DNA from 2 places in the Pseudomonas sp. AK106 genome. Region 1 is predicted to be linked to the other one. Evidence: riboswitches for the same ligand, from Rfam matches in the RefSeq annotation. Region 1 holds a riboswitch; the other holds the start of a gene.

Region 1 (4,591 bases):
GTGAGGGAACCCTGAGGAACGAAGGGCCCAACCAGGAGCAAGCACCCTTGGTTACTTGGGGTGCTTTTCCAAGTAACTCGCCGAAGGCGAAAACGAGGCCGTTAGGCCGACGCCGTTGATCCTGGCGCCCTCAGCCTCAACACGTGTGCCCCATCAAACGGATCAACCAACCAATGCCCCCGCACCCCAAAAACCTCACCCAACAGCTCCGGCGACAACACATCAAACGGCGAACCCAGCGCCACCAAACGCCCCCCGTCCATCACCGCCAGACGATCACACCCCAACGCCTGATTCAAATCATGCAACGCCACCACCGTCGTCACCGGCAACTGCTGAACCAACCGCAAAATCGACAACTGCTGCTGAATATCCAAATGATTCGTCGGCTCATCCAGCAACAACACCTGCGGCCGCTGCGCCAGCGCCCGCGCAATATGCCCGCGCTGCTGCTCCCCGCCCGACAACGTATGCCACGCCCGATGCGCCAGATGCTGCACACTCACATCCGCCAACGCCTGCGCCACAATCCGGTCATCAACCTCACCCCACGGCGCCAGCGCTGACAGCCACGGCGTACGGCCCAGCTCAACCGCCTGCAACAGACTGATCGAATCCCCCGTCTGCGCATGCTGCTCCACCACCGCCACCTGCCGCGCAATGTCTCGCCGGCTCAACGCCGACAAGCGCTGACCACCCAGGCGAACGTCGCCCTGGGACGGCGTTTGAATCCCCGCCAGCAACTTCAGCAGCGTCGACTTCCCCGAGCCATTCGGCCCGACGACCCCCAGGTTTTCCCCCGGCCGAATCGCCAGGCTCACCCCGCTGAGCAGTGGCGCGCCCTTGACCGAGTAACTCAGGTCGCTGCCTTCGAGCATGGCGCCGGACACCTCCTGGCGGGCGTTCATCGAGGACGATTCCCGCGGACCAGAATCATGGCAAACACCGGCGCGCCCACCAGCGCCGTGATGACCCCGATCGGCAACACCTGACCCTTGATCAAGGTGCGCGACAGCACATCGGCGGCAATCATGAACAGCGCGCCGATCAGGGCGCTCAAGGGCAGCAACCGGGCATGGCGCACACCCGCCACCAGGCGCACCGCATGGGGAATCACCAGACCGACGAAGCCGATGGAGCCGACAATCGACACCATCACCGCCGTCATCAGTGCGGCGGTGAGGATCAGCACCGCCTGCACCCGGCGCACCGGAATGCCCAGGGACGCGGCCGAATCGCTGCCAAACGTGAACGCATCCAGCGCGCGCCGATGCCACAGGCACACCAGCAAACCGAGGACCACGACCGGCACCGACAGCGCCACCGACGACCAGCGCACGCCGCTGAGATTGCCCAGCAGCCAGAACATGATCCCGCGGGCCTGCTCGGCATTGGCCGACTTGGTGATCAGGAAGGACGTCAGGGCGTTGAACAGCTGGGACCCGGCAATGCCCGCCAGGATGATCTGGCCCGCAGCGGTCTGGCCCCGAGAGGAGCGGGCGAGCAGGGCGACCAGCGCAAAGGCGGCAATCGCCCCGGCAAAGGCGCCGGTGGACAGGGAGATCGTCCCGGCACCGATGCCGATGATCGCCACCAAGACCGCGCCGGTTGAAGCACCGGCAGAAATGCCCAGCAAGTAGGGATCGGCCAGGGGGTTGCGCAGCAGCGATTGCAAAACCACGCCCGACACCGCCAGCCCTGCGCCGCAGGTGGCGGCAACGATGGCCCGGGTCAGCCGGTAATTCCAGACAATGCCCTCATCGATCGGGTCCAGAGGAAAACCCGCGGCCCACAGCTTGTTCGCCAGCACCTGAATGATCACCGGCAGGCTGATCGACGTCTCGCCGATCGCCACGCCCGCGAGCACCGCCAACGCCAGTAATGCGATGGCCCAAGCGCCATGCCCGAAGATGCGGACGACGCTCGACCGGAGCATGCCGACAGACGTCATGGCGCGAGAGTGGCCCCGGCCAGCTGTTCGATACCGTCAAACAGCCGCACGCTGGACTCCATGGCGCTGGCGTCCATGATCACGATGCGATTGTTTTTCACTGCATCCATATTGCGGGTGACCGGATCAGAGCGGAGGAAGGCCAGCTTCTTCTCGTGATCGTCAGCCGGGAAGCGGCGGCGGTCCATGCGCGCGATGACCAGCACGGTCGGGTTGGCCTTGGCGATGGTTTCCCAGCCCACGGTCGGCCATTCCTCATCGGAGTCGATGACGTTGCGCATGCCGAGGGTGTCGAGCATGAAGTTGGGAATGCCCTTGCGCCCGGCCACGTACGGATCGACGTTGATGTCAGGGCTGGAAAACCAGAACACCGCCGAGACGGGTGGGTTGGCATGGGCTTTTGCCTGCGCCACAGCTTTGGCCAGCCGCCCCTGATAATCCGCGATCAGGTGCTCGCCACGGTCTTGCACATCGAAGATCTGCGCCAGCTGACCGAGGCTTTTGTACAGCGTTTCGATGCGGAAGGCTTCGAGGCGCGTGCCGTCGGCGCCGACCCGGTTGTTCTTGCCCTCGCAATCGGAGGGCAGGATGTAGGTAGGAATGCCTAAATCGCGAAACTGCTCGCGGGTGCCGACCGCGCCCTGTGGGCCGACCATCCACTCAAACTGCACCGGGACGAAATCCGGGCGTTTGCCGATCACCGATTCGAAGCTCGGCGCATTGTCGGCCAGGCGCTCGATGCCGTCGTTGAGGGCTTGGTACTGGGGCAGGACGGGGTTGAACCACAGTGACGTGCCCACGACCTTCGGGCCCAGGCCAAGGGCATAGAGCATTTCGGTGGCGGCCTGGCCGATGGTCACGGTTTTCTGCGGCGCGTGGTTGAACGTCAGCGCTTCGCCACAGTTGTCCACGGTCAAGGGGTAGGCCGTCGACGCCGCGAGCGCGGCGGTGGGCAAGGTCAGCGTGACGAACAGGGCGGCGAGGCGGCGCAGCGGCATGAACAGCGATCTCCAGAAAGCCTGATTGCTTGGCGAAGCAGGCGCTGGAAAGTCCATCCCGGCAGGCGCCCTGAAAGTGGGGGCGCGCACAGCGTGCGCGAAACGACGCACGAACGGGAGTCCTTCCCCGGACACCCCGCCGGTGAATGAATATGCTGGCCGGCAGGTCTCCTGACTGGCGCTTCATTGCCATGCTTCGGCCTTCCCGGGGTGACCCAGTGGCAAACAGGAAGCAGGGCTCGGCGCCTACAGTTGCGGGGACAGTTCCGTTTAAGCGCGATGACGCGCCCGGGATTCCCTATTAATTCCGAGTGGAAACCGGCGGCGGGGATACTAAACGATTCGGCGGGTGGAGGCGAATGCAGCGGTGGTGTGCCGGAGATGTATTGGCACCTCGCAGTAACTGGACGGACGCAACACCTGTGGGAGTGAGCTTGCTCACGAAGAGGCGGTACATTCACTTGATCTTCAACGGCTGGAATGCCGTCTTCGCGAGCAAGCTCGCTCCCACAAGGTATGTGTTTGCAGCGCCATCGGCGTGAGCTCAACACCACCGGCTTAGAGCTTAAACGGCCAACCGACGATCTTCTTCGGCCGTGGCGTGGCGTAGGTCCGCACTTTGGAGGTCTTCAATCCCAGACGCACCAGCGATTCCGCCAGTGCCACCGCTGCGGTGACCCCATCCACCACCGGCACGCCCGCGCGTTCGCGGATGAGTTGATCCAGCCCGGCCATGCCGCCACAGCCCAGGCAGATCACCTCGGCCTTGTCCCGTTTCACCGCTTCGATGGCCTGCTCGACGATGGCCTCGACCGCACGCTCCGGCGATTCCTCCAGCTCCAGCACGCTCATGCCGCTGGCCCGCACCGAGGCGCAGCGCTCGTACACCCCGGCCAGCTTCAGGCGGTCTTCGATCAGCGGCACGGTGCGGTCCAGCGTGGTGACTACCGCGTATTTGTGCCCCAGCAGCATCGCCAGGCTGGCCGCCGCTTCGGTGATGTCCACCACCGGCACGTCGAGCAGCTCCTGCAAACCTTCGCGGCCATGCTCGCCATAACCGGCCTGAATCACCGCGTCATAAGGCCCTTCGTAGGACATGACCCGGTCCATCACTGCGATGGCCGCCAGGTAACTTTCAAAATTGCCTTCCACCGACTCGGCGCCGAAGCGTGGGGTCAGACCAATGATCTCGGTGCCGGGCGAGGCCACGCTGCGGGCCTGCTCGGCGATGGTCTCGGTCATGGATGCGGTGGTGTTGACGTTGACGATCAGAATTCGCATGGACAGATCTCGCGCAGGGAACAAAGCCGGGCGTCTGGCCCGGCGTCATTGGCCACGATATCAGTCTTTGCCGGGGACCGGCGCCTGCAGGGCAATGAAGCCCTGATCGCGCATGGCTTGCCAGAAACCATCCGGCACCTGTGCGTTGAGCGCAGTAACGTCTTCGATGATCCGCGACGGCCGGCTCGCGCCCGGAATCACCGCCGCCACCAGGGGGTTGGCGAGAACGAACTGCAGCGCTGCGGACTTGATGTCGACCTGATACTGCCGAGCGATTTCCTGAATGTGCGCGACCTTGTCGAGCATCGCCTGGGACGCTTCCTGGTACTCGAAATGCTTGCCGCCCACCAGCACGCCGGAG
Region 2 (4,591 bases), 610 kb from region 1:
TGCTTGCCGCCCTGGCGCAGGTAGTGCCAGAGCCGCTCGCGGTCTTCGGCGGATTCGGTGCTCAGGCCGCTCAGCTCGGGGTCCGGCCGATCACAGCCGGGCACCAGAATCAGCTTGACGCCTTTGGCCGCCAGTTCCACCAGCCGCTCGACGCCGTAACGCCAATAGCCGATGCCGCCGTGCAGGGAAATCAGGATGACTTTGGCGTGGCGAAGCACTTCGTCGACGTACAAATCCACCGAGGCATGGTTCTGCACCTGCATCGGATTGGCCAGGCGCAGGCTCGGGTAATCGTCCGGCAGTTGCTGCGCGACTTCAGCCAGCAACGCCAGGTTTGAGTCGGCGCTGCACAGGATCACCAGCTCGGCGGGCGTCTGGCCCAGGTCAGCGATGCTGTCGTCGGGAACGAAGCCGCCGGGCTGTGTACGCAGCAGGTGCATGGTTAGCCTTTGATCGCGGAAACGGCAGCGCGCAATTGCGCTTCAAGAACGCCCGCGTCCAGTTCCTGGCCGATCAGCACCAAGTGGGTTTCGCGGGTTTCGTCTGACTTCCAGGCGCGGTCGAAATGCTTGTCGAACCGGGTGCCGACGCCTTGCACCAGCAGGCGCATGGGTTTGCCGGGAATGGCGGCGAAGCCTTTGACCCGCAAGATGCCGTGCTGGACGACGGCCTGGGTCAGCGCGTCGAGCAACAGCGATTCATCGGCCTGGGGCAGCGTGATGGAGATCGAGTCGAAGGCGTCGTGGTCGTGATCATCCGGATCGTCGCCTTCGTGGTGATCGTGGTGGGTCTTGCGGCCATCGATGTGCAGCTCGGACTCAGCGCCCAGGCCCAGCAGCACACTGATCGGCAGCTGGCCCCGGTTCGCTTCGACGATCTTCACCGCTGGCGGCAGTTCTTCGGCGACTTCAGCGCGGACGGCGGCCAGTGCGTCCGCGTCGAGCATGTCGGCCTTGTTCAGCACGACGAGGTCGGCGCTTGCCAGTTGGTCGGCGAACAGCTCATGCAACGGCGATTCGTGGTCCAGGTTCGGGTCGAGTTTGCGCTGGGCGTCGACCTGATCCGGGAACGCAGCAAAGGTGCCGGCGACCACGGCTGGGCTGTCGACCACGGTGATCACGGCATCGACGGTGCAGGCGTTGCGGATTTCCGGCCACTGGAAGGCTTGCACCAGCGGCTTCGGCAGGGCCAGGCCCGAGGTTTCGATGAGGATGTGATCGAGGTCGCCGCGACGGGCGACCAGTTCCTGCATCACCGGGAAGAACTCTTCTTGAACGGTGCAGCACAGGCAGCCGTTGGCCAGTTCGTACACGCGACCGACGGCTTCTTCTTCCGAGCAGCCGATGGTGCATTGCTTGAGGATGTCGCCGTCGATGCCCAGCTCGCCGAACTCATTGACGATGACGGCAATGCGTCGGCCTTCGGCGTTGTCGAGCATGTGCCGCAGCAAGGTGGTTTTGCCCGAGCCGAGAAAGCCGGTGACGATGGTGACGGGGAGTTTGGCCAGTGTTTTCATCGGTTGCCCTCAGGCATGCGGCGGGGCAACGAGGACGAAAACAGCGCAGGCCGGCAGAAACAGGCGCGCGGTTCGATTCGCCACCGGATCACCCCGCCCGGTTGTAGTGGAATTCCTCGGCCGCTCGCAGGCGGTCCGATTCGAGGCAGGTCTCCTGGCTCACGGCGGCCGGTCGCTGACAGGCATCGTCAGGCGACTGGCATTCATTGCGCCTTCCCGCTCGCGCAGTGGCTGTGCAATGAAGCGGTCCGTTTACAGTTGCGGGGGCAGCTGCGGCGTGAAACCGCATTCCCTTCTTAGCGCCGGTGGCTTTCATAAAAGCGGCCAGCGAACCTCAAGTGCGCAAGGCTACGCAGTGACCGCAGGCCGGTCAATCGCGCCGTTGCAATGATTGCCGCGCCAATTGACGCACCGATCACTGCATCGATTGACTTGCCGACTGACGGGTCGATTGACGCGCCAAACAGCCCGTGGTCTCCTACACACCTTGTTACGGGTGCCCTTCACAGGGTGAAACGGGAAACCGGTGCGTGCAGACCTTCGGGTGTGCATCAGTCCGGTGCTGCCCCCGCAACGGTAAGCGAGTGAAGAGTCAGATCCACTGTGTCCACAGCGATATGGGAAGGCGATTCTTGAAGGCGCGACGGCTGTGAAGGCTGTTACATGTGCCCCTCGTGAGCCCGGAGACCGGCCCGACAACGTTACATAACAACCCGCGGTGGGCGGGCGCTGTTGAGCACTGCCGGAATTGGCCTGCGGTGTCTTCGCGCCTTTCCGTCCGCTGAATCCACATCAGAGGGAAGCGCCATGTCCACCAGCACACCCCGCCAGACGTCCGGCACCACCACACACACCACGACGGCCGTTGCGAGCACGCAAAGCCAGCGCCTTGTCGCCGCCGTCAGCGCGATGTTTCTCGGTGTGTTTCTGGTGTACTTCGCCGGCTTCTCCCACATCGATGCGGTGCATAACGCGGCACACGACACCCGTCACAGCTCCGCCTTCCCTTGCCATTGAGACCCGCCGCCATGTTCAAGCGAATCGCGCAAACGGCCGGGTTCACCGGACTGCTGGCCGCCCTGTTGTTGACGTTGCTGCAGAGCTTCTCGGTGGCGCCGCTTATTCTGCAGGCGGAGACCTACGAGAAGGCGCCCGCCGTCGAGATGCATGAGCACGCCGACGACGCCATGGCGGCTCATGTCCATAACGAAGAAGCCTGGGAGCCGGAAGATGGCTGGCAGCGCGTGCTGTCCACCACCGGCGGCAATCTGGTGGTCGCGGTCGGTTTCGCCTTGATGCTGGCGGCGCTGTACACCCTGCGCACGCCGGCAAGTACGCGCGAAGGGGTGCTGTGGGGATTGGCCGGTTATGCGGTGTTTGTGCTGGCGCCGACCCTCGGTCTGCCGCCCGAGCTGCCCGGCACCGTCGCGGCGGACCTGACCCAACGACAGATCTGGTGGGTCGGCACCGCTGCGTCCACGGCTGCGGGCCTGGCGCTGATGGTATTTGCCAGACACTGGCTGCTGAAGGTCATGGGCGCGGTGATTCTGGTGGTGCCGCACATGGTCGGCGCGCCGCAACCGGCGGTCCATTCGGCACTGGCGCCGGAAGCCCTTGAAGCGCAGTTCAAGATTGCGTCGCTGCTGACCAATGCCGCGTTCTGGATCGCCCTGGGCTGGATCAGCGCCTGGCTGTTTCGTCGCAGTGAAACGCCTGCGGCGCACACGGGTTTGAACCCCGCGCTTTGACCGTGAATGACTCGTGCGACCGACCGCTGTGGGTGGTCGGCCTGGGCTGCCAGCGCGGATGCTCGGCGCTGGAGCTTCGGCAACTGATAGAGGATGGTTTGCGGGAGTGTCAGCTGGCCCCGGCAGACATTGCTGCCCTGGCGTCGATTGATGGCAAAGCCGATGAAGCGGGGTTGCTGGAACTGGGTCATGGGCTGGGCCTGACGGTCGGGTTCTTCAGCGCAGGTGACCTGGCGGCTTACGAGGATCAGCTCAGCCATCGATCCGAGATCGCTTTTGAACGCACGGGCTGCTACGGCGTGGCGGAAAGCGCCGCGTTGGCCATGGTGACGCGGTTGACCGGCTCGCCAGCGACATTGGTCATCCCCCGCCGAAAAAGCCCCCACGCGACATTTGCATTGGCAACCGCAACCGGCAGGGCGAGCGCAACCTCTTAGGACCGGCTCAAATTGTAGGACCGGCTTCAGCCGAGAAAGCGTCAAGCGTCACACTGCAAATATGAGGGTGTACATGCAGGCCCCTTCCCGGCTGAAGCCGGTCCCACGGACACACCGCGTACCCTCGTAGGACCGGCTTCAGCCGGGAAAGCGTCAAGCGTCACACTGCAAATATGAGGGTGTACATGCAGGCCCCTTCCCGGCTAAAGCCGGTCCCACGGACACACCGCGTACCCTCGTAGGACCGGCTTCAGCCGGGAAAGCGTCAAGCGTCACACTGCAAATATGAGGGTGTACATGCAGGCCCCTTCCCGGCTAAAGCCGGTCCCACGGACACACCGCGGACCCTCGTAGGACCGGCTTCAGCCGGGAAAGCGTCAAGCGTCACGCTGCAAATATGAGGGTGTACATGCAGGCCCCTTACCGGCTAAAGCCGGTCCTACAGAAGTAGGCCGCGTGCATTCAGCGACAAGCATCCGGCGAACCATCGTTCAAATGAATTCCAATCAGGACACCCCATGACCGTTTTTTTCATCGGCGCCGGCCCCGGCGATCCAGACCTGATCACTGTCAAAGGCCAGCGGCTGATCCGCTCCTGCCCGGTTATTATCTACGCCGGCTCGCTGGTGCCTGAGGCGGTGCTGGAGGGGCATCAGGCGATTCAGGTGACCAACAGCGCTTCACTGCACCTGGAGCAGATCATCGAGCTGATGAAATCCGCTCATGCACAAGGCCATGACGTAGCGCGGGTTCATTCCGGCGATCCGAGTCTCTATGGCGCGATCGGCGAGCAAATCCGTTGCCTGCGCGCGCTGCAGATCCCCTTCGAAATCATCCCCGGCGTCACCGCCACCGCTGCGTGCGCCGCGCTGTTGGGCACCGAGCTGACG

The links. Region 1 has a riboswitch for cobalamin ahead of M1E04_RS11715 (ABC transporter substrate-binding protein). Riboswitches for the same ligand answer to the same signal wherever they lie in the genome.
Region 2: it holds a riboswitch for cobalamin, as region 1 does, so the genes downstream of both, M1E04_RS14345 (CbtB domain-containing protein) here and M1E04_RS11715 (ABC transporter substrate-binding protein) in region 1, are expected to answer to the same signal.

The regions. Positions count from the first base shown of each region.
Region 1 covers NZ_CP096426.1:2,607,176-2,611,766, forward strand. Annotated here, with positions in the region: gene M1E04_RS11705 (ABC transporter ATP-binding protein) at 102-908, opposite strand; gene M1E04_RS11710 (FecCD family ABC transporter permease) at 905-1,936, opposite strand; gene M1E04_RS11715 (ABC transporter substrate-binding protein) at 1,948-2,949, opposite strand; cobalamin riboswitch at 3,094-3,287, opposite strand; gene M1E04_RS11720 (aspartate/glutamate racemase family protein) at 3,508-4,230, opposite strand; gene M1E04_RS11725 (aldo/keto reductase) at 4,291-4,591, opposite strand, start outside.
Region 2 covers NZ_CP096426.1:3,217,583-3,222,173, forward strand. Annotated here, with positions in the region: gene cobN (cobaltochelatase subunit CobN) at 1-440, opposite strand, end outside; gene cobW (cobalamin biosynthesis protein CobW) at 443-1,516, opposite strand; cobalamin riboswitch at 1,644-1,868, opposite strand; cobalamin riboswitch at 1,994-2,226, shown strand; gene M1E04_RS14345 (CbtB domain-containing protein) at 2,324-2,533, shown strand; gene M1E04_RS14350 (CbtA family protein) at 2,545-3,264, shown strand; gene M1E04_RS14355 (cobalamin biosynthesis protein) at 3,267-3,701, shown strand; gene cobM (precorrin-4 C(11)-methyltransferase) at 4,220-4,591, shown strand, end outside.